4 regions of the Chryseobacterium sp. UF-290 genome follow, and region 1 is predicted to be linked to each of the others. Evidence: riboswitches for the same ligand, from Rfam matches in the RefSeq annotation. Region 1 holds a riboswitch; each other region holds the start of a gene.
What was found. A riboswitch is a leader RNA that binds a small molecule or an ion and turns the genes downstream of it on or off. The one in region 1 is predicted to bind cobalamin.
Positions count from the first base shown of each region.

Region 1 (5,787 bases):
ATGGTGATTTTTTTGATATCATCAGATGATTTTCCCAATTCTTTCAATTTACCGTTCAAAGTCATCGCTGCTTCTACTGCGGTTTGGGAATGGAATTCTGCGGGGAAGGAGATCTTGAACAGTACATTTTCCATTACATAAGATCCGTAATCTCTCTGGAATTTGAATTCATTTCCGTTGAACGAAACATCATAGAACCCCCATGTTTTAGCAGTCAGTACAGATGGGTAACCCATTTCTCCGGTTTTGGCGATTAATGCCAAACGTACGGCTCTTGAAGTAGCGTCTCCCGCAGCCCATGATTTACGACTTCCTGTATTAGGTGCATGACGGTAAGTTCTTAAAGATTGCCCGTCAACGAAAGATAACGAAATGGCATTGATCAGCTCATCACGGGTTAAGCCGATTAGCTTCCCAACAACCGCTGTGGAAGCTAATTTCACCAACAGTACATGGTCTAAACCTACTTTGTTGAATGAATTTTCCAGTGCCATTACACCCTGGATCTCATGGGCCATAATCATAGCTTCCAGAACCTGTTTCATTTTTAAAGGGGCTTTTCCCTCAGCGATGTTGGTTCTTGATAACCAGTCTGCGGTGGCCAAAATTCCCCCAAGGTTATCAGAAGGGTGTCCCCATTCAGCAGCCAGCCAGGTGTCGTTGAAATCTAACCAACGGATAATCGCTCCAATGTTAAAAGCAGCCTGAACCGGATCTAGCTGAAACTGTGTTCCCGGAACTTTTGCTCCGTTCGGAACGACTGTACCTTTTACGATAGGCCCCAAAAGTTTTGTACATGCTGGATAAGTCAATGCTTCCAGGCCACATCCGATCGTATCTAAAAGACAGTAATGAGCCGTTTTCCAGGCTAAATCATTTTTAATCTCATAGTGTAATACATAATCTGCAATATCTGTTAATACCTTATCCGGTTGTGGTCTTTCGTTTGAAATGTGTGATGACATCTTTGTTGTATAGTTTAATGATTAATTGTGATTTTTTATTTTCTGTTTTCTATGGAGACAAACTCTTTATTCTCAGGTCCTGTATAATTGGCGCTCGGACGGATGATTTTTCCATCCTGTCTTTGCTCAATAATGTGCGCGCTCCATCCTGTAACCCTTGAGATAACAAATAATGGAGTGAACATTAAGGTAGGAACCCCCATCAAGTGATAAGATACAGCAGAGAACCAGTCAAGATTCGGGAACATTTTCTTTTCTTCCCACATGACGGTCTCCAGTCTTTCAGCGATATTGTACAGCAGCATATCTCCGGCTTCTTCGGAGAGTTCCTTAGCTACTTTTTTGATCACTACATTTCGTGGGTCTGATATGGTGTAAACAGGATGTCCAAATCCAATAATCACCTCTTTGGAGGCAATACGCTTCCTGATGTCTTCTTCAGCTTCATCAGGAGAATTATAACGGCTTTGGATTTCAAAAGCCACCTCATTGGCGCCTCCATGCTTTGGTCCTCTTAAGGCCCCAATAGCACCCGTTATGCAGGAGTAAAAGTCTGAAGCTGTTCCGGCAATGACACGTGCTGTAAAAGTGGAAGCATTAAATTCATGTTCCGCATAAAGGTTGAGCGAGATTTCCATCGCTTTCACCCAGGAATCGGGAGCCTTTTTGCCATGCAATAAGTGTAAAAAATGCCCGCCAATAGTATCATCATCTGTTTCTACATCGATTTCTTTACCATTATGGGTATAATGATACCAGTATAATAACCCTGAACTAAACGATGCCAATAGCTTATCCGCAATATCTCTTGCCCCCGCAACATTATGATCATCTTTTTCCGGCTGAATGCTGCCGATCGCTGATACCATTGAACGCATTACATCCATGGGATGTGCGGCAGCAGGAATACTCTTTAGAATATTTCTTACAGAGTGGGGAAGTCCTCTTAAAGATTTTAATTTGGCTTTATAGTTTTTTAATTGTGCTTCGGTAGGCAGTTGGCCATAGATCAAAAGGTAGGCGACTTCTTCAAATTGTGCTTTCTCTGCTAAATCCAGAATATCATATCCTCTGTAATGGAGGTCATTTCCACTTTTTCCTACACTGCAAAGTGAAGTATTGCCGGCCGCTACACCTGAAAGCGCTACACTTTTTTTAGGCTTAAATGTTGGTTCGTTATGAGTTGACATTATTATTTTGTTTAAAAAGGTTATCTAATTTTTGTTCATAGTCGTGGTAACCAATGCTTTGGTAAAGCTCTTCTCTGGTTTGCATAGTATCTAATACATTAGCCTGTGTTCCGTCTCTGCGGATGTGCTCATATACATTTTGGGCGGCTTTGTTGGCGGCACGGAATGCAGAAAGCGGATAAAGAATCAACCCGACACCGGCAGCTTTCAATTCGTCAACAGTATACATCTTTATCATCCCGAATTCGGTGATATTGGCGAGCACGGGAATTCCGGCAGCATCAACAAATTTTTGATAAAAACTTAAATCAGGAACAGCTTCAGCAAAGATGAAATCCGCACCTGCTTCTTTATAGGCAACAGCTCTTTCTAACGTTTTGTCCAAACCTTCATTAGCGAATGCATCTGTTCTGGCCCCAATAACAAAGCTTTCGTCTGTTCTGGCATCAGCAGCAGCTTTCAACCTGTCTGCCATCTCTTCTTTGCTTACTACCTCTTTTCCCGGACGATGTCCGCAGCGTTTTGCGCCAACCTGGTCTTCAATATGCATGGCCGCAGCTCCGGCTTTAATCAATGATTTTACGGTTCTTGCCACATTAAATGCCGAAGGACCAAATCCTGTATCTACATCTACCATTAATGGTAAATCACATACATTGGTTATACGCTGAACATCTGTTAATACATCTTCTAAAGTGGTGATCCCTAAATCAGGAATTCCTAAAGAACCTGCAGCAACACCACCTCCTGAAAGATAGATCGCATTGAAGCCAGCTTGCTGTGCCAGTAATGCATGGTTTGCATTAACAGCTCCGACAATCTGCAGGGGATTTTCTTTTTTCATAACCTCCCGGAACAGCATACCGGGAGACTTCCAATTTTCATTTTTGTTCATTATAATATTTATTGTTGAGTTGAAGTTTGTTTGTAAATGGAGATGTATTAGTACAGCAATAACCGGATAGGCTCAACTGTTGGGCAGTAAAAAGAAAATGATCAGAAGGGAGCGGATGAATCTTAAATACATTCTGAATTTGAGAATTTTGCAAAATTCTTCCTGTCCGGACTTGTCTATTGAGAAGCCTGTCGCTAATGCATAAATAATCAGGATTGCCTGGGTACATTTTTAAACTTTTTACATTGATTAAATCCTATAAAAAGTTCTCAGTAAACTTCACAATGCTTATTGGCCAGAAAGAAAATTATGGAAAGGGAATACGAATGAGCTATAGTATAATGGAAAAGGCTTGCACCCCCATTAACTAATTCTGTTTCAAAAAATAACGTCTGCTAATAAGCATTTTTATCACACAGTTATCCATATCGTATCATACCTGACTATAAGCTTCATACCGCGAAAGCATCGTCAATTCGAAATAGGCAGGTCTCCTGACTTGTAACAGCTTTTATCGTCCTTCCCATATAAAAGATATACAGTGGACAGTATTGATAAAAACCTTTAATATGTTACTTACAGTTGCGCGACAGTTCGTGATTTGCACACGATTCCCTTTTAATACACAGCTAAGTGTAACCAATTTCGGTTGATAAAGAAGGTGTTAAGAACTCCTTGGTGATAAATATAGGTATTTTATGAAAACGGCAAGATATTTTATGTGAACAATAATAAATTTATTTTAATGTATTGATAATGTTGTGGTTGTGAAAGGTGTTTTTTTGGAACTATCCCAATTACTTCATTAAATTATTATAAAACTTAACCGAAAATTCAGACATAGTTAACAGATTTGTCGGTTTTTTTTACATATTGCAAACAAAAAGCAATCTGATTATTGGTATACAAAATGGATATTGCAATCCATTAAAATGTATTTCCTGGATCTGATTTAATTTTTCTGAGCCTTCCTTTATCGGTTTATTGTCTGCATAGTCTTAACGTTTTCATACTGTGTAATCAATAATTGGCAGAAAAACAGGGAAGTTTTTTTAGGTTTAAATTGTTGAAAATCAGACAGTTATTACTTGCCGATACAAAATTTTGAGAAGATATTTCCAAGTATCTCATTACTAGTCACTTCACCAGAAATTGTCCCCAGATGTTCCAGTGCATTTCTCAATTCATATGCCAATAATTCTGTAGAAATCTGGAAAGAAATAGCTTCTTTTACTTTATGTACGGCATCTGAAGATTTTTGCAGGGCTTCGAAGTGGCGCTGGTTGGTAATAACAACGTTATTTTCTTCAGATTTTAAATGTTCCACGTATGAAGATAATTCATTTTTAAGATCCTGGATATTTTGGTTTTCAACGGCAGAAATTTTGATGAAATCAAATTCATGGGTAATGGCATTTCTGAAGACATCCTCTACGGTTTCATATTTTGTTGGAGTCACTTCATCAATTTTTGTAGCACAGATAATAAGCTTCAGATCATCTCTCAGCAGGGATTGAATCATGTCAATATCTTCTGAAAAATTCTCTGTAGCTGCATCGGCCAGATATACCAGGATATTGGCATTTTCAACTTTTTCTTTGGCTTTTTTTACTCCGATAGCTTCGATCTCATCTGCTGTTTCACGAAGTCCGGCGGTGTCGATCAGCCTGAAGGCGTGACCTTTAATATGCAGTACCTCTTCGATCGTATCCCTTGTCGTTCCGGCAATATTGCTTACAATAGCTCTTTCTTCTTTCAATAGGGCATTGAGTAGGGTAGACTTACCGGCATTGGGTTTTCCGATGATGGCAACGGCTGTTCCGTTTTTAATGGCATTTCCGTATTGGAAGCTTTCAATGAGGGAATCTAATTTGATTTCAATTTTATCCAGCAGTCCGCTTAGCGCGGTTCTGTCGGCGAATTCTACATCCTCTTCTGCAAAATCCAGTTCCAGTTCGATCAGAGAAACAAAATTCAGGAGATCGGTTCTCAGTAAGGATATTTCATTGGTAATTCCTCCCTTTAGCTGATTGATAGCTACCTTTCTGGAGGCTTCATTTTCAGAGGCGATCACATCTGCAATAGCTTCAGCCTGAGAAAGATCGATCCTTCCATTGATGAATGCACGCAGGGTAAATTCACCTGCCTTAGCCATTCGTGCTCCATTTTTGATCAGGGTCTCAAGAATACGTTTACCGATATGTGGGGAACCGTGAAAGGCAATTTCTACAGAATTTTCTGTAGTGAAGCTTTTCGGAGCCAGAAAGATCGAAAGCATAACTTCATCAATAGTCTCCCCGCCATCCATAAAGTATCCGTAATGAATGGTATGGGATTTCTGTTTCTCCAGCTTTTTAGCCGGAAAGCTTTTTTGAACTATGGGTAATGCTTCATCCCCTGAAACTCTGATAATGCCTAAAGCACCTATTCCGTTGGCAGTTGCCAATGCACAAATGGTATCGTTATTCATGCTGCAAATTTACGCTTTTTAATGCTAATTTTTATGGTACTGCTCATTCGGTTTTGCGATCTTTCTTATCCGAAGGATCAGCTTGTAGGATCATTACCCGTTAAAAAATATCTATTGAAGGATCAATGTAGGATCCTGGAATTGTTAATTGCCACACTTTTTGTTTATTATTAAAGGTTATCAACTTGGCTTTTATTAATGGTAAAGTAATATTGATATTAAAATGTCAGTATATTGAATAGTATGAGATGTTTCTTTAATATATAA
Region 1 covers NZ_JBSICB010000002.1:270,256-276,042, reverse strand. The annotation lists gene AC4IF5_RS03555 (bifunctional 2-methylcitrate dehydratase/aconitate hydratase) at 1-965, opposite strand, end outside; gene prpC (bifunctional 2-methylcitrate synthase/citrate synthase) at 1,001-2,155, opposite strand; gene prpB (methylisocitrate lyase) at 2,142-3,050, opposite strand; cobalamin riboswitch at 3,518-3,709, opposite strand; gene mnmE (tRNA uridine-5-carboxymethylaminomethyl(34) synthesis GTPase MnmE) at 4,135-5,520, opposite strand.

Region 2 (5,787 bases), on a different contig from region 1:
CACAAGAAACAGACTTGATGGAATATTGTAATAATCTCCTCTGGAACTCACATATAGATCCCCGTAATTATCTTTCTGAATACGGTGGAGATTGATCGCCACATCAATTTTTTTGGTCTGCGTAAAAGTATTGAGGTCAATGACAGAAACTGTTTTATCATAATTCGGGAACATATATCCTCCGGAATTGGCCACAAAAAGCTGATCCCCGATAATTTCCATCTCTTCCGGCTGATACCCAACCACAACCTGTCTTTGAATCGTCAGTGAAGTAGTATCGATCTCTACCACTTTCCCGGGCGGAGAATTTGGGTTTAACTCAACAGGGCCGGCATAGCTGCTGGCATAGACTTTATTTCCTTTAAAAGACAAATAGCGGCAGTTCTGGAGCTGTATGGTCTTGATACGTTTTGCAGTCTTAGCTTCCAGTACTTCAATTTTATTGGAAACATTCACAATCACATACATTTTGCTTCCGTAGATCATGATATCATTTCCTACATCACCCAACTCTTTTACCACACTCGGGTTGATCTCTGCGTAAATATTTTTATGATAAGTTCCGGTAGCATAATCGAAATAATCGAGCGTACACTTGTTGCTGCCCATATTTCCTTCATTCAGAAGATAAAATCCTTTGATGGGAGTATCTTCTCCGGTACCTACTTCATTTTTTTCTGAAGGAACCACATAATCATCTGTCCGGCAGGAGAACAGAAAGAAGATGGTAAGAGCCAGCAGGCAAAAGTTTAGTTTTTTCATAGTATAAAGCTTACAATAAGTTTAAAATTTCTTCCGGGCATCGGATAGTTCCTTACCACGTCATAATATTGATCAAGCATGTTATTGACCTCAAAACTGACCTTGAACTGATGGGAATGCCAGTTGAATTTTCTCTGAATTGATATGTCATGAGTATACCACGGCTGAAGATAATTGGCACGGATATTATTCAGCTGCGCATCATAGCGTTCTCCGGTGTACATAAAGCTGTAATTGAAACTCCAGTCCTTATAATCTGCCATCATGGTAAAAGTTACAGCATGCCATGGCACATAAGGAATCTGGTCTCCATAATAGCTTTCTTTTTTATCGGTAAAATCTCCCGCTCTCTGGTAGGTATAGCTTACCAGAGGTTTCAGTTTAACTTTATTGATATCAAATTCAGCCCGGACATTCACATCTGCACCTATGATCTTTACATTACCCAGGTTTGTCATCATCCATCTGAAAAGATTAGTGGTAGGAACAGCGACAATCTTATCTTCGACTTCATTATAATATCCGTCCACTTTCACATAAATCCCTTTAAAAACTTTATGATCATACAATTTCTGGTAAGTGAAGCCGGCATCATATTGATTCGTATATTCAGGTTTCAGCATTGTGTTTCCGATCATAGTGTAATACAGATCATTGAAAGTCGGCATTCTGAAAACTCTTTTATAAAAAGCCCGTACCGTAAAATCTTTTGCATCAAAAGGCTGATAGCTCAAAAATACAGAAGGTGTCCATTCAGTTTTATCAGGAGACTTGGCATTCATTTTTACATTTTCGTGGACAAAGGTTCCGAGAACGCTTCCCAAAAACTTAAATCCTTTCCACTGATAGGTTGTAGCAAAGGCAAGCAATGAAGTATAGCGGGTAGGATATGAAAAATCCCTAAGGCTGGCATCCAGATTATTATACTGAAAATCAAAGCTGGCACTTACATCCCAGTCTTTATTAATGGAATAAATATTTGATGTGGAAAAATACAGCTCTCTCTGTACATAAGCATTATCTATGGGAAGAGCTGTTGTCGCGACATTAACTGTGTCCAGGAATCTTGTATAATCATATGCGAATTTGGCTTTAACCTGGGTTTCAAATTTTGGAAACAGTTTTTTCCTGAAACCGGCCTGAACAAAATAATTTTCATCCAGCATCTGCTGCCCTTTAGGTCCAAAATCATTATTGACAATGGCGGTAGGAATCCCACGATCTGAAATATAACCATACCCCCTCACATTCCAGCTTCCTTCATCAATGGTCCCGTGAAAACTGGTTTCAAAACGTTTGGCTCTGATATAAGAATCGTATCTTCTCGCAATGGTATCATTGGCAATAGATCCGTCAGAATTTTTCTTCTCATATTTATACTTATATAGTCCGTCGCTCTGTAAAAACTCCGAACTGAAACTTGCAGAAACCCTGTCTGAAAGCTTTTGTTCCAGACGGAACGAAGGATTAAATAAACTGATGGAGCCTAATTTGAGCTTAAGCGTCAAGTTCGTTTTTTGATCTCCCTTAAAAACAGGTGTTTTAGGCTGAAGATAAACTGACCCTGAAGATCCGAAGTCTTTTGCCGGCTGGAAAATCTCACTTTTCTGACCATTATACAAAGAAACCGATTCTATATCATCCAATGAAAATTTTCCAAGATCTACAATACCGTTCTGCACATTTCCCAGCTGGATACCATCATAGAAAACGCCTACATGCTGGCTTCCCATACTCCGGATATTCACCGTTTTCAGGCCGCCCATACCTCCATAATCCTTGATCTGTATCCCGGAAAAATACCGCAAGGCATCAGCTACCGACTGGCTGTTCAGCCTTTCAAGCTCCTCACCCTGTAATGTCTGTGCCGGAAGGATTTCCTTAAAATTCTTTTTATAGATTTCGACAGCTTTGATCGCTTCTTCTTTGAGACTGTCCTTTTTCTTTGTTTGGGAAAACAAGAATTGAGATGTTAACACCAAAGCGGTGAAAACAATTTTATGAAATTGAGATATAATCAGTTTTGCCACCATTAGCTCATTCATGGATAATGATGACGCCAATGGATATAAGAAAGCAACGACAAAGTACAGTGATCACTGCACAGAATCATTGTTGTCCTAAGCTTTATTCCACGAAAGCGTCAAACGTTTAATTTTCTGGCAGGTCTTCTGACTTACTCCATTTTTGAAATCCTTCCCATTAAAAAAACAGTGGATATATTCTTCAAAAACTCTGGTGCGGAGCTTACAGCAGCGGGTCTGTTCCGGATTTCCACCGGATTCCCTTTTAAGAGCTTTTTACGGCTCACCAAATTTCGGCAAATATAGACAATTATTAATATATATTCGTCAACAACGAAATGATTCACAATATTATAAATATACCAAAAGAAATAAAAACTGCCACGAATGCACAAATCCTTTTATTCGTACATCCGTAGCAGGAACAATTGTTTACATTCTCAGCTATATCCCGATATTCAGGAAAATACTGAACCTTGATTTCGCCTCGATATCTCCTCCCGCCAGATGGGTATACACCGGAAGCATGACTTCGCTTCCCAGGCTGAACCTTTTATAGGAAGCTTCAAATCCCAGCTTTCCATACAATGCGCTTCCGGAAGTATTAGGCAGCCCTTCACCAAACTGTTTATTTTGAGCGTAGACTTCTCCCTGAAGCCCGGTCTTAACAGAAAATACAGTCTTTTCATTTCCTGTAATCTGATAAAAACCTGTGGCTGCATAATTCCACTGATTTCCGAAGCGGTAATGCTTTTTGTTTTCTGTCTTGATGGTGTAATCCGTATTGATCAATACCGCAATCTTGTTTTTTTGAAATTTATAGTTCAGAGCAGCCTGATAATCCCAGCTTCCGGTTCCCAGCTGAAAGCTGGGATTGACTCCTGATATTCCTTTTTCATCGAACTTACCGAGAGGAACTTTCACTCCCAGCCCTCCACTCAGCTGATGAAAATTATCTTTAGAACCTATTAACCGGTAAATTCCCATCAGGTTCAGATCACCAATCCCATTGATCCTGATATCCCCCTGCATTGTTTTTTTTTCATGAAAATGGAATGGCAGACTTGCATAAACACTCAATTTTTCCGTCACCGGAATCTTACCCCAAAGCTGTAATGTATTGAAATACTGATCCTGAGTCAGGTCTTTTACAAATAAGTTTTCTTTTGCCTTATAATGCTGGGCAAAGTATTTGATCCCGATAAACTGTGGATTCAATAAAGATTCAAAACCGGATGAACCGTTTCCTGCCGCACAGCCACATGCATCACAATCTTCATAAAAACTGATCCGGCTGAAGCTTTCCGGAACAATATAAGCACTGTCTCTGACCGTCTTTGCCTGGTTCATATTAAATACAGCCAGACCTATTATCAATATGATCTTCTTCATGTTTTCTTAAATTATTCTGCAAATTTTGGATTGGATATAAAATTCTTATCGGACAATGTTTTCAGGAAAGCGATAATAAGCTGCTTTTCCTGATCACTCATTGCAATTCCCGTATGACCATTCTGTTTGAGCTGTGGGTCCAGATTGGGATTATCTTCCACATGATCAGAATAGAAATTTAGCACGGCCTCCAGGGTGTAAAATCTTCCGTCATGCATATAGGGAGCCGTATATTCAATGTTTCTTAAACTTGGAACCCTGAATTTCATCCAATCAGCCTGAGTAAGGGTAACACGATACCTTCCCGCATCTTTAAATCCGGTATTATAATACATTCCTGTATTCCTGAAGCTTTCATCAGTGAACAGCTCTCCGCTATGACAAGAAGCACATTTCTGATTAAATAAGGTCATTCCCTGAGATTCTTCAGTAGTAAACTGCTCTTTTCCCTGTCTGAACCTGTCATATTTTGAATCCGCTGATATCAATGAGGTCATAAACTGGGATAATGCCTTCAGAATCCTCTCCCCTGTAATGGCTTCATCTCCGTAGGCAGCCATAAAAAGTTTTTTATATTTCTGATCGTTTTTGATCTTCGAAATGGCTTCCGGAATGGAGCTGTCCATTTCATTGACATCCGTAATCGGGCTAATAGGCTGCTCGTTCAGATTATGGATCACTCCATCCCACATATATCTCTTCAAAAAAGCCATGTTTTGAAGAGGTGGTGCGTTTCTGATCCCGATCCTGTCATCAACACCGTGGCTCACCGTATGCCCGTGATGGGTAAACGCATTTTCCTGGATATGGCAAAATCCGCATGAAATGGTATTGTTCCCGGAAAGCCTGCCCTCATAAAATAATTTCCGTCCCAATTCTACTCCATTTTTTGTCACCGGATTCACCGATTGATCAAAAGTCATCTCCGGGAAGTAAGAAGGAAACTGCAGATTGTAAGCTTCATCTTTTTCCAATGGCTGAATGACCTCATCGGAACAGGAAATACAGCTTACTAAAAGTACCAATAGAACAAGTATGGTTTTAAACAAAAAATTAATCATTATGAACGTGATCTACTTTAAACATTTTTGTAATATTATTCGTCACATCCATAAGGTGCACGCCTGATCCCATCATCATATCATTCGCTGTTGTCAATGTAAGAGCTTTATCTCCGCTCAAAAACTGATTCAGGTCTGCAAGAATATGGATAGAAGGGCGTATCTGCCCGGTAACTCTTGCTGTTGTAGGTAAGTTCAGCGTAATTTCACGGTATAGATCCGGAGTGTTGTTGGCTGCCGTATTCCCCATATTTCCGGTATGATTCATAAATTCTTTAGAAGGAGCATCAGTACCATACTTGCCTTCCAGCTTTACAAAGACATACCCTGCAGCCCATGACCATGACATCCCTTTCTGCTTGGCTTTGGTCCAGAATTCCGCCTGACCATCCTGCCCAAGCAGATATGCTTTCTGGCTGATTCCCAATCCGAATTTTATCTTCTTATAGTTATTTTTCGGAATACCGGACAGATTGAGATATACTATTCCTGCTACAGCATCCGCCTGATCTACAATGAAAGCTCCTTTATCAGGATTATTTTCATTG
Region 2 covers NZ_JBSICB010000004.1:203,888-209,674, reverse strand. The annotation lists gene AC4IF5_RS06420 (YncE family protein) at 1-762, opposite strand, end outside; gene AC4IF5_RS06415 (TonB-dependent receptor plug domain-containing protein) at 759-2,723, opposite strand; cobalamin riboswitch at 2,907-3,092, opposite strand; gene AC4IF5_RS06410 (transporter) at 3,231-4,178, opposite strand; gene AC4IF5_RS06405 (cytochrome-c peroxidase) at 4,190-5,239, opposite strand; gene AC4IF5_RS06400 (MbnP family protein) at 5,232-5,787, opposite strand, start outside.
Region 2: it holds a riboswitch for cobalamin, as region 1 does, so the genes downstream of both, AC4IF5_RS06415 (TonB-dependent receptor plug domain-containing protein) here and prpB (methylisocitrate lyase) in region 1, are expected to answer to the same signal.

Region 3 (5,787 bases), on a different contig from region 1:
CGGATACACTTCCATGATTACTCCGAGTTCTCAATATGAGCAGGATCTGAAAACCGGAAAAAGAACATTGCTGAAACAGCAGGAAGTGTTAGGTGGCTACAATAAAGACAATTATACTACGGAAAGACTTTTTGCCACAGCAAAAGACGGGACTAAAATCCCGATCTCTATTGTTTATAAAAAAGGCTTTAAAAGAGATGGCAACAGTCCTTTACTGCTGTATGCATACGGTTCTTACGGAAGTTCTATGGATGCGACATTCAACAGTAACAGGCTGAGCCTTCTGGACAGAGGTTTTGCCTACGCTATCGCTCACATCCGTGGCGGACAGGAAATGGGAAGACAATGGTATGAAGACGGTAAAATGATGAAAAAGAAAAACACATTTACCGATTTCATCGATGCCGGAGAATATCTTGTGAAAGAAAAATATACCTCTCCGAAACATCTGTATGCTCAGGGCGGAAGCGCGGGCGGATTACTGATGGGAGCCATAGCTAACATGAGCCCAGGTCTCTGGAATGGAGTGATCTCTCAGGTTCCTTTCGTAGATGTAGTCAATACCATGCTTGATACAAGCATTCCTTTAACGACCAATGAATATGACGAATGGGGAAATCCAAACAATAAAGAGGCTTATTTCTATATGAAATCTTATTCTCCCTATGAAAATATAGAAAAGAAGAACTATCCCAATCTATTGGTAACAACAGGTCTTCATGATTCTCAGGTACAGTATTTTGAACCAGCCAAATGGGTGGCAAAACTGAGAGATATGAAAACAGATAAGAATGTTTTATTATTAAAAACTGACATGGAATACGGTCATGGAGGGGCTTCAGGAAGATTTGATTACCTGAAGGATCTTGCACTGGTGTATGCGTTCATGTTCAAATTGGAAGGAATTAGTAAATAATAAGGTTCTCGCAGATTTTGCAGATAACGCAGATTCATATTTGATGACAGAAAATGAAATCTCATATATTGTACGAAAGTGTGTTTTCAATGTTTATAATCAGTTAGGACCTGGTTTACTTGAATCTGTATATCAAAAAATTCTAATCTATGAATTAGAAGAAAATGGACTGTGTGTTAAATCTGAAGTTATACTTCCTGTTTATTATGACCACAAAAAATTTGATATTAATTTTAAAATTGACATCTTAGTAGAAGATAAGGTTATTTTAGAACTGAAATCAGTGAAAGAACTAGATAATATTCATTATAAACAATTATATACTTATTTAAAATTAGCTGATAAAAAACTGGGATTGCTGATTAATTTCAATACTTCCAGTATTTTAGATAATATAAAAAGAGTTGTAAACAACCTATAAATATGTAATGATGTTAATCTGCGAAATCAAACCAATCAGCGAGAGATAGAAAATAAAGCTCGCAGATTTTGCAGATAACGCAGATGTAAGCGAGCTTAATCAGAAAAATAAAAAATAAATCAATCAATATTATAAATCTTATGAGAAGAAAAATAGTTGCAGGCAACTGGAAAATGAACAAAAATGTAATTGATGCACAACAATTAATGATTCAGTTACTAAGCTATAAAAACAATAATGCTACCAACTGTGAGGTTTGGATCGCTCCACCATCGTTGTATCTGATGATGGCAAAGGATATCTTTGAAAAGGATGAAATCGGGGTCTTTTCTCAGGATATGAGCGAGCATGAAAGTGGTGCTTACACAGGTGAGATCTCTGCGGATATGCTGGAATCTATCGATGCAAACGGGTCACTGATCGGTCACTCTGAAAGAAGACAATACCACGGAGAAACAGATTCTCACTGCAACAGAAAGATCAAATTGGCTTTGGATAAAGGTCTTACGCCTATCTACTGTAACGGAGAAACGCTTGAGCAGAGAAAGGCAGGACAACATCTTGAAGTGGTAAAGAATCAGACTGAAGTGGCACTTTTCACACTTTCTGCTGATGAGATCAAAAAGGTAGTGATCGCTTACGAACCGGTTTGGGCTATCGGAACCGGAGAAACAGCAACACCGGAACAGGCTCAGGAAATCCACGCTCACATCAGAAATATCATTGCTTCCAAATACGGACAGGAAGTTGCTGATGAGGTTTCTATTCTTTACGGAGGTTCTGTAAAACCTGATAATGCAAAAGAGATCTTCTCTCAGCCTGATATCGACGGAGGTCTTATCGGAGGAGCAGCTTTAAAGCTGGAAGATTTCTCTAAAATTATTGAGGCTTTTAATTAAAATAAAAGAATCTTAATTGTATAGACATGAAAAAAATTATTTTAATATTCTTTGGAATTCTTTTATTTGATATAATTTATGTCTGTATTTATGATCAGTTTTTAATTGGTTTAAAACCTGTTTTTTTAAATTATCCTTTACTTTTGATAAAGGCCCTGGTAAGTTCTCCGGCAATTTTATTTAATAAATCACTGCCTTTTTATGCTGCCATTCCGACTTATCAAACAGTATTAATATTTATAGGCAACGTTTTAATACAAACGTTTTTAATTTATAGAATTTTCTTTAAAAAGAGAGAAGCTAGCTAAAAAATATTATAAAAATAAAAAACGGCGGAATCTTCGATTCCGCCGTTTCCTTTAAAAAAATCTAATTATTGAATTACTGAATATCGACTACGTACATCGTTCCTTTATCTGCCTTACCTGTTTTAGGCAAGATCTTCGCTTTAGGGTTTCCATTTCTGTCATGGTTATTTATTACCTGTATCATCTTTACATGATGTCAATGCGCCAGCACCAAAACAAATAATAATACTTTTTCATATTTTCTTTTATGGCTGCGAAAGTATACATTGATTATAAACTGATCTTAAATACAATGACAATTGTACTTTAACAATACAACCTGTAAAGTGAATTAAATATAAACATCAGTATTCCTCATTACGATCCGAAAATAAAAATACAGGCACAGATTCTTTATTAATTTGAAAAAAACATTCCCCGGTGGATATACCGAATAGCATAATAACGGAAAACAGCTGTATAATTCACAAAATAAACATCAAAAATTTATATGATATATTTGCGGCGATTTAAGGTTGAACGCTGTTCATTAATAGGGAATCAAGTGAGAATATACTATTCAATTCTTGAGCTGTACCCGCAACTGTAAACTGTTTCACCTGTAGCTTTACATACCACTGGATTGCAAATCCGGGAAGGTCTGCTATAGGATGTGAGCCAGGAGACCTGCCTTGAATGCATTTTTAATTTCAGGAATAAAGGCTTTATGCTTTACCTGCAACTGAGTTTCGGGAATAAAACTTTAATTTAAATATATCATGAGGAAAATCTATTTCTTTTTCTTACTGCTTGTAATGCAGTTCCTGTCGGCCCAATTTACAGAAAGCGACATTAAATTCTGGGTAGGAACCGGTTCTAAGAAGGCTTATTTCATTGCCGACTTTAATGACAGCAATACTCCTAAATCTTATGCATGGGGATATCGCTTTGATGCTGACAATTTAAAGGCGGAAGATATGATGAATGCTATTATATCAGCAGAACCTAAAATGGAAGCGGATATTTTATCAGGATTTCTATACAGCTTCAAATACAACCACCATACTCCAAGCACCGATGATTCCTGGATACCCTGGATCGGATCAGATGCGGAAAATATGTCTAATAACAATAATGGCGCAGGTTATGTTGATTTAACAGATGGGTTATGGTTTGGTATCAAATATGGTTTGGATGATATGGACATTCCTCCATCCATACCTGTTCCTGCCTACAGTTCCCAATGGTATACTTCATCTCAGATAACCAACTGGATCGGAGCCGGAGCTAATAAAAGCCTTGTCGTTATTGATTTCGGAACAGATAATGCTAACGGCAATGGTAATTCTTTTGTGTTTGGAATACAATATAACGGGGTATTAACAGCTGAGCAGGCTTTACAGCTCATTCAGTCACAGGCTTCGTATTTTAATTTTACCTCAGCTAATAACCAGATTTCCACACTGTCGCTGAACAGTTTCACCGGCAATACTTCCGGACCTGACAGCTGGAAATTATACAAAGGAAAAGATCTATCAAGCTGGCAGAATAAAGCCGATCTTTCCCAGATTCAATTGGGTAATAATGATTGGTTAGGATTAAGCTTTGGACAGAGAAGACCTTTTACTCCAACAGAAGCTTCGAATGCCACACTGGGAGTTGCTAATGTTAATAGAAAAGTAGTTGGTATTTATCCTAACCCTGCAAGTGATTTCATTCAGATCGACACCCCTGGGAAAGTTAAAGAGGTAAATATCTATTCCGCTTCAGGTCAGAAAGTAATGACATCCCGGGAAACTAAGATCAATATTCAGCCTTTAAGCTCAGGAGGTTATTTCATTGAGATTAAAACATCTGATCATTCAACGATACATAAGATCGTGAAAAAATAGTAATAGCGCCTTTTTAAGGCGTTTTTTTATTAAAATCTAAAAATCCGCAGATTAGTGGCAAAACAAAAAACGCATCCATTGGATGCGTTTTTACTATGATTTTATGATCAATTATTTTTTATCTGCGGCTCTCTGTAAAACCTCATCTACCATTCCATAGCCTTTGGCTTCTTCAGAAGTCATCCAGTAGTCTCTGTCAGAAGATTTTTCAACCCACTCGTAAGTCTGTCCTGAATGGTGACCGATGATTTCATAAAGCTCCTGCTTTAATTTTAACATCTCTCTCAAGTTGATCTCCATATCAGAAGCAACCCCTTGCGCTCCTCCTGAAGGCTGGTGAATCATTACTCTTGAATGCTTAAGCGCGGAACGTTTTCCTTTTTCTCCGGCAACCAATAACACCGCTCCCATTGAAGCAGCCATACCTGTACAGATTGTTGCTACATCAGGCTTGATGATCTGCATTGTGTCGTAAATACCTAATCCGGCATACACACTACCACCAGGCGAATTGATATAGATCTGAATATCTTTTGAAGGATCTGCACTTTCAAGGAATAAAAGCTGCGCCGTAACGATGTTCGCTACCTGATCATCAATTCCTGTTCCCAGGAAGATAATTCTGTCCATCATCAGACGGGAGAAAACGTCCATCTGAGCAACGTTCAATCTTCTTTCTTCCATGATGTATGGAGTAAGATTCGTCGGGCCATACATTCCCATATACTGATCGGTAACCAGACCGTTGTTTCCTAAATGTTTTACAGAGAAATCTCTGAATTCCTTTTTAATGTCCATATTTCTATTATGTATTATTTTAACAAAAATTTTCAAAGTTTAAATTACAATATTTATTCCTAAAATTTTATAGGACTTTTTGTCACAGAATACAAAAATATTTGTCTTTAAACTATCTCTTTCGATCCGCATAGATCCCTTTGATCGGTGAATATTCGATAATATTGCTTAGCCGTATCGAGGCCTGCTTCAGCAAAGTGATCTTTTTGATCAGTTCATAATACTTCATTTCATCGGTATTGCTGTACTGGTCGAGCTCCTTTGCCGTTTCCGTGATCAGATAATCAATATACCGGTATTTATGCAATAAAACATCCCCTTTGATCTGATCTGCCACCTTATCACCATAATTCGGCGGGTAAATATTTCTGGAAGCCCAGTTTTCAAGCTCATCCATAGGGATCAGGGCGTCTACCACCTTCGTTGTGATCTCTTCATCCATAAAAGATACAAAAAAGTTTCCACTTCTGAGCTCATCTTTCTGAATCCCCTCCCTCACCTGATTGATAATGATCTCATTTTCTTTAACTAAAAATGTATACTGCTCCTCTTCAAAATGGTGCAGGATCTCTTC
Region 3 covers NZ_JBSICB010000001.1:446,501-452,287, forward strand. The annotation lists gene AC4IF5_RS01895 (S9 family peptidase) at 1-916, shown strand, start outside; gene AC4IF5_RS01900 (GxxExxY protein) at 960-1,337, shown strand; gene tpiA (triose-phosphate isomerase) at 1,478-2,236, shown strand; gene AC4IF5_RS01910 (hypothetical protein) at 2,263-2,544, shown strand; cobalamin riboswitch at 3,040-3,232, shown strand; gene AC4IF5_RS01915 (T9SS type A sorting domain-containing protein) at 3,303-4,415, shown strand; gene clpP (ATP-dependent Clp endopeptidase proteolytic subunit ClpP) at 4,527-5,213, opposite strand; gene dnaG (DNA primase) at 5,326-5,787, opposite strand, start outside.
Region 3: it holds a riboswitch for cobalamin, as region 1 does, so the genes downstream of both, AC4IF5_RS01915 (T9SS type A sorting domain-containing protein) here and prpB (methylisocitrate lyase) in region 1, are expected to answer to the same signal.

Region 4 (5,787 bases), on a different contig from region 1:
CCCTTGAACCTGCACAAACCTATTCCGATGATCCGCTGAGGATGATGAGAGCAGTACGTTTTGCCTCCACTTTAAGCTTTACTATTGAAGAGAACTCTTTAAATGCAATCCAACAGGAAGCAGAAAGAATCAAAATCGTTTCTATGGAAAGGATCATGGTGGAATTCAATAAGATCATGATGTCTGCAAAGCCTTCCGTAGGATTACGATTGATGGAGCAAACCGGTCTTTTAAAACTGATCATTCCAGAGCTGATCGAACTGAAAGGTGTAGAAGAGGTAGAAGGACAGACTCACAAAGACAACTTTTACCATACTCTTGAAGTTGTAGACAATATTTCTGTAAATACAGATCATCTTTGGCTGCGCTGGGCAGCTCTGCTTCATGACATAGGTAAAGCACCCACGAAAAAATTTGTGGAAGGAACAGGCTGGACTTTTCATGGTCATGAATTCTTAGGTTCAAAAATGGTAAAATCTCTTTTCCAACGATTGAAACTACCATTGGGAAGCGATATGAAATATGTCCAGAAAATGGTGAAGCTTTCATCCCGTCCCATTGCTCTCATTACAGATGATGCCTCAGATTCTGCATTAAGAAGGTTATTGTTTGATGCCGGCGAAAACCTGGAAGACCTTTTCACGCTTTGTAAAGCTGATATTACTACCAAGAACTCTAAAAAGCAGGAGAAATTCAAAAAGAATTTTGAATATGTAGCTGTAAAGATCAAAGAAGTGGAAGAAAAGGACCAGGTAAGAAATTTTCAGCCGCCTATTACCGGTGAAGAGATTATGGAAATGTTCAATCTTAAACCGGGCCGTGAAATCGGTATTCTGAAAGAGAAAGTAAAGGAGGCGATCCTTGAAGGAGAGATTCCTAATGAAAAAGAAGAAGCAACCAGATTTGTGATTGCTGAAGCGGAAAAACTGGGATTAACCATCTGATTGATTATTCTATTGATGAAAACAAAGCCGGCCGGTTTCTAAGAAACCGACCGGAAAAAAACACAAATGATGAAAAAAAATAAAAAAAATTATAAGGTATACGCCGAAGCGTCATATTTAGTTTTTATAGAATCCATTTGTTCCGATTCCTGCAGTAAAGTTTCTCAATAAAGTACCGCTAGCTGCACTATAAACATTTACTTTACCATCTGTGGTATAGTTCGCATCAGCTGCAAAAATTCTACCGTCAATTACATCAAATCCATATACATTACCTACAGCTGTGACAACAGGAGCTGTGGGTACTGCTGTAGATCCTACAGCCATTGCATACACCTTATTGGTATCAGTAATGAAATAGAACTTGTCATTATCGGCTCTAAGTTTCTGAACTTTAGGTATTGCTGTCAAAGTTGTTGTTTCATAAGTTCCGTTTGCAGTATTGATCTTATAGATAAATGAATCGGTATCACCGGAAACCAATACATAAGCATTCCCTTTGTATGAAATAAGATCTTTAATGATTCCATCGTTTGGAAGGTTTACGGTTTGACTTACCACATTTGTGGATGGATTCACAATCGTTACAGTATATCCGGTTGGAATTGGGTTCCAGCTTGCATCATAACCTACACCATCGGTTTGTACTACAATACGACCACCTGCCTCAACTACTTTTTCCGCAGCATTTGTAAAGTCAATACTTTTTACAAAAGAGTTATCCGAAATATTATAAACATTAAGTTTTCTTTTAGAAGTATCAAAATTATTGTTAGTTACGTAATATTGATTTCCTGAAAAAGCAATATACCTTGCTCCATCCAAATTAGCAGTTACAGTAGTCTGTTTTTTAAATGTATAACGGTCTACAATGTCGATTTTATTGGGAACATTAGAAACCAAATAAGCACGATCTCCATGGAAGCCTATGCTTTGAAGCACTTTTCCTAAAGCTTCATTATTATTACTTATTCCATATATTTTATTAAATACGGTAGCAAGATCATTGCTTACAAAAGAAACTTCAGAAGTCGTAGTGGTAAATCCTCCTTCATTAGAAACGAGCACTCCGGAGTCGAACCTGGTCACTCCGTCAATACCTTCATAACTACTATCACTGCTACATGAAACATTGAAAAGTAACATGGAAGCAAACACAAGAGGTAAAATTTTTCTAATATTCATATGTAATTAATTTATTTTAAAAATTGATATTTAAGTTAAGACTATAATTTCGTTTAGGTAATGGATAGGAAAGCATGGTATAATAAGTTTCATTCAAAATATTATTTACTTTAAAGCCCATTGTATAATTTTTAAAAAATGTTACAGCGATTCCGGCATTCATCACAAAATATGAATTTAAGGCATATTCTTGAGTTTCATTAGAATCTGTATATGTTAATCCATTAAACATTCCCTGCACATATACTTTCACAAAATCATACTCATAATCTATATTTCCGGTAAATTTATGACGAGGGACATACATCAGCTGCTTTTGAATATCAAGATCTGTTGATTTTGTATAGGAATATCCCAGATTAGATTTAAGAATATGCTTTCCAGCTTTTTTTTCAAATTCCAGCTGGGACTCTAATCCATAGGCCTCTACTTTATTGGTGTTCGAAGCTCCATAATATCCGGCAGACGTTGGGAGCCATCGGATCATATCCCGAATATTCATGTAATAAGGAGTAACAGAAAGTTTGAAAACTCCCATTTTTAAAAGGTTTCTCAGCTCAAATTGATAAGAGGTTTCCGGTTTTAAATTCTTATTGCCTCCCTGGGCCCAATATAAGTCATTAAATGAAGGTGCTCTGAAATTTCTTGAAACATTTAATTCCAGATCATAACATGTTGCAGTGCTCCATTTTCCTGAAAAAGAAAATAAAACAGGAGAGCTGATATCTTCTACAAAATCTTTCTTGATTCCAGCTTCAAAACGCAAATCTTTTGTTGGAAAATAACGAAGCAACCCGGCAATAGATCCTGCTTTTCTACTAATGTTTCCAATTCCCGAACTACCTTCTCCATTTCCTTTATTAACCTGAAATTCACCGATAACATTGATATTCCATTTTGAACTCAGAAAATAATTGAAATCATTTTTCAGAATATAATTCTTTCCTGCCCCTCCGCTAGTCTCAGGACCATTAATATCGCCAAAATATTGAAAGTTCTCTTCCGTATAAGCAGCTTTGAATGAATTACTGAATCGTGCATTATTCCAATCCCAGGAAAGCAGACTTCGGATATTCTGGGTTTCATATTTTGTTTTATTCTCCAAATCTCCAAAATGAACAGGATAATGCTGTTTTCCATTAAAAAGCTCTGATATCCAGGAAACCTGATGATGCGGGGCAACTTTATAAGCAGTGGATATATTGATATTAGTATTATAATATTGGCCATTATCATTGGTATAGACCTTCCTATTATCCTCTTCAACCTTATAATCGTTTTTACTTATTGAATGGCTTCCCGAAACCTTAAAGCTAAGCTTATCATCACTATAAGACCCTCTGACAAAATTATTATATGTATCAAAGGAAGCTGCTTCCGAAAACAAAGCCCCATGAAAACCTTTGTTAAAATCAAGGGTATTATTCAAATGAATACTTCCTCCAACAGCACCACTACCATAGATCACACTTCCTCCACCTGCTTTTATTCCGATCTGATCATAGCCAAACACAGCAATATTGTTAACATCTCCCTGGCCTAAAAAACTGGAATTGATGTTTATTCCATTCCACACAAAAGCTGTTTGCTGAGCTGTGGTCCCTCTGAAAGAAGGAGAGGAAACAGCCCCTCTTCCATTTTCTTTAATATAAATCTGAGATTGGAATCTGAGAAGTTCGGACAAATTACCTGAATTTTTCTCAACGTCCTCTGTTGAGATGATTTTCACGGGATGAAAGAGCTTCACCCGGTTCATCTGGTTGTCAAAGATATAAATAGTATCAACGGCTTTCTCCTGAGCAAAAAGAAAACAGCTATAAGACGAAAAAAACAGTACTAAAGATCTTTTTATATCCATATTATTTTACTTTTCCTCCGAAAGCAATATATTTTTTTGATTATAATTCCGGCAGGTCTCCTGACTTTCGCTTTCTGCACCTTCCCGTTTTTATACAGTGGCTGCTTACAGAAACTTTTGTTGCGATCTACAGTTGCGGGGACAGTCCGGGAGTTTCACCCGATTCCCTTTTCATTCCAATATATTGGAAACCAAAATTTTTGCAAAGATAGTTTTTTATATGTATTGGGCAAAAAGTGAATGACCGATCAAGCACACACTGTTTAATTTGAATAATTTAAGAGCCCGTTTCAATTTTTAATTTCAATTGTACAGGTTCTCATTTTGAGCGAAACGAAGTGAAGTCGGAAAATTTCAAACAACCTATTTTCAAAAAAGAATCTTCATTCCACTTAGCTCCATTCAGAATAACAAAAGAACTTTTTATTAAAATTTACACAGGTCCTAAAATTAAAAAAGCTGCTTTCTTTATTGAAAGCAGCTTTAGTTATAGATAACAGATCTTGTTAAATTATTTTCCGATAACTTCAGTGATCGGATTTCCTACATTTCCGCTTGGGAACTGGATCTTTAATAATGAAGACACTGTAGGAGCAATATCAGTCATATGGTAAGCCTTATTGCTTTCTCCCTGCTTCACTCCCCAGCCCATAAAGATCAAAGGAATGTGTGAATCGTAAGAATTCCATACATTGTGCGTAGTTCCTTTTTTTGAATACGGAGGAAGCATAGAATCATGGGAGATCAGCTGGATATCACCGCTTCTCTGTCTGTTGATCCCGTTGATGATCCTTTGCCTGATCGGTTCCGGAATGTTTGATTCCTGAACCTTATCCACAGAAACGGCATATAGAACAGTAGGATCTTTTTCCAGTTCTTTCACAAGAAAATTTCTTACATCATCTAATTCCAGCTTACTGTCTGTCAATACTTTTCTGTCAAAATAAATCTGATAATTATCAATAGCATTGATCAGTTTATCTGCCCCGAATTTATCTTTCAGCTTTTGGTTAAGATTCTTTTCTGCCCCCTCTCCAAAGATGCCTGTCGGGATTTTATGCTCTTTAAGGAATCCAACAGAATGTGCTCCACCATGGTCAGCAGAAAGGAAAACAGTATACTCTCCCTTTCCTACCTTTGAATCCAGATATTTGAAGAACTCTGCCAGATCCTGGTCTAGTCTGATGTAAACATCTTCTACCTCAATAGAATTAGGCCCGAATTTATGTCCGGCATAATCAGTAGAAGCTAAATTAATTGCTAAGAAGTCCGTGATATTATCTCCACCCAGTTTTTCGCCTTCTACAGAAGCTTCTGCCAGCTTCAGCGTCAGCGTATTTCCGAAAGGTGTATAACGGATGTTATCTTTTTTCGTCTGATAATCCTGAGCCAGATTGTTGTAAGGGAATGTAGGGGTTTTTGCGCTTCCCAGCAATCCTTCCCAGGAAGAGTTATCCGGTGAGCTTTCCGTATACTGATTGATCGGAAGTAATGTATTCCAGCCATTAGCCACTAATTTTTCCGGTAAATTCTGAGCGTTGAAAGATTTTAGCCATTGTGGAAGATCATTCATATACCATGTGCTTGTAATGAAATTCCCGGTACTGTCATCAAACCAGAAAGCTCCGTTTGGAGTGTGTCCTGCGGGAAGAATCGAAGCACGGTCTTTCAGAGAGACACCAATAACCTTTCCCTGAAAGTTGGTAGCCAGCTTTAGTTCATCGGTAACCGTTGTAGACCAAAGGTTTTTCGGAGAGTGACTTCCTATTTTGACGTCCGTTGTTCCTACCGGCTGAACGC
Region 4 covers NZ_JBSICB010000010.1:32,108-37,894, reverse strand. The annotation lists gene AC4IF5_RS12950 (CCA tRNA nucleotidyltransferase) at 1-944, shown strand, start outside; gene AC4IF5_RS12945 (DUF5074 domain-containing protein) at 1,062-2,129, opposite strand; gene AC4IF5_RS12940 (TonB-dependent receptor plug domain-containing protein) at 2,146-3,987, opposite strand; cobalamin riboswitch at 4,021-4,198, opposite strand; gene pafA (alkaline phosphatase PafA) at 4,499-5,787, opposite strand, start outside.
Region 4: it holds a riboswitch for cobalamin, as region 1 does, so the genes downstream of both, AC4IF5_RS12940 (TonB-dependent receptor plug domain-containing protein) here and prpB (methylisocitrate lyase) in region 1, are expected to answer to the same signal.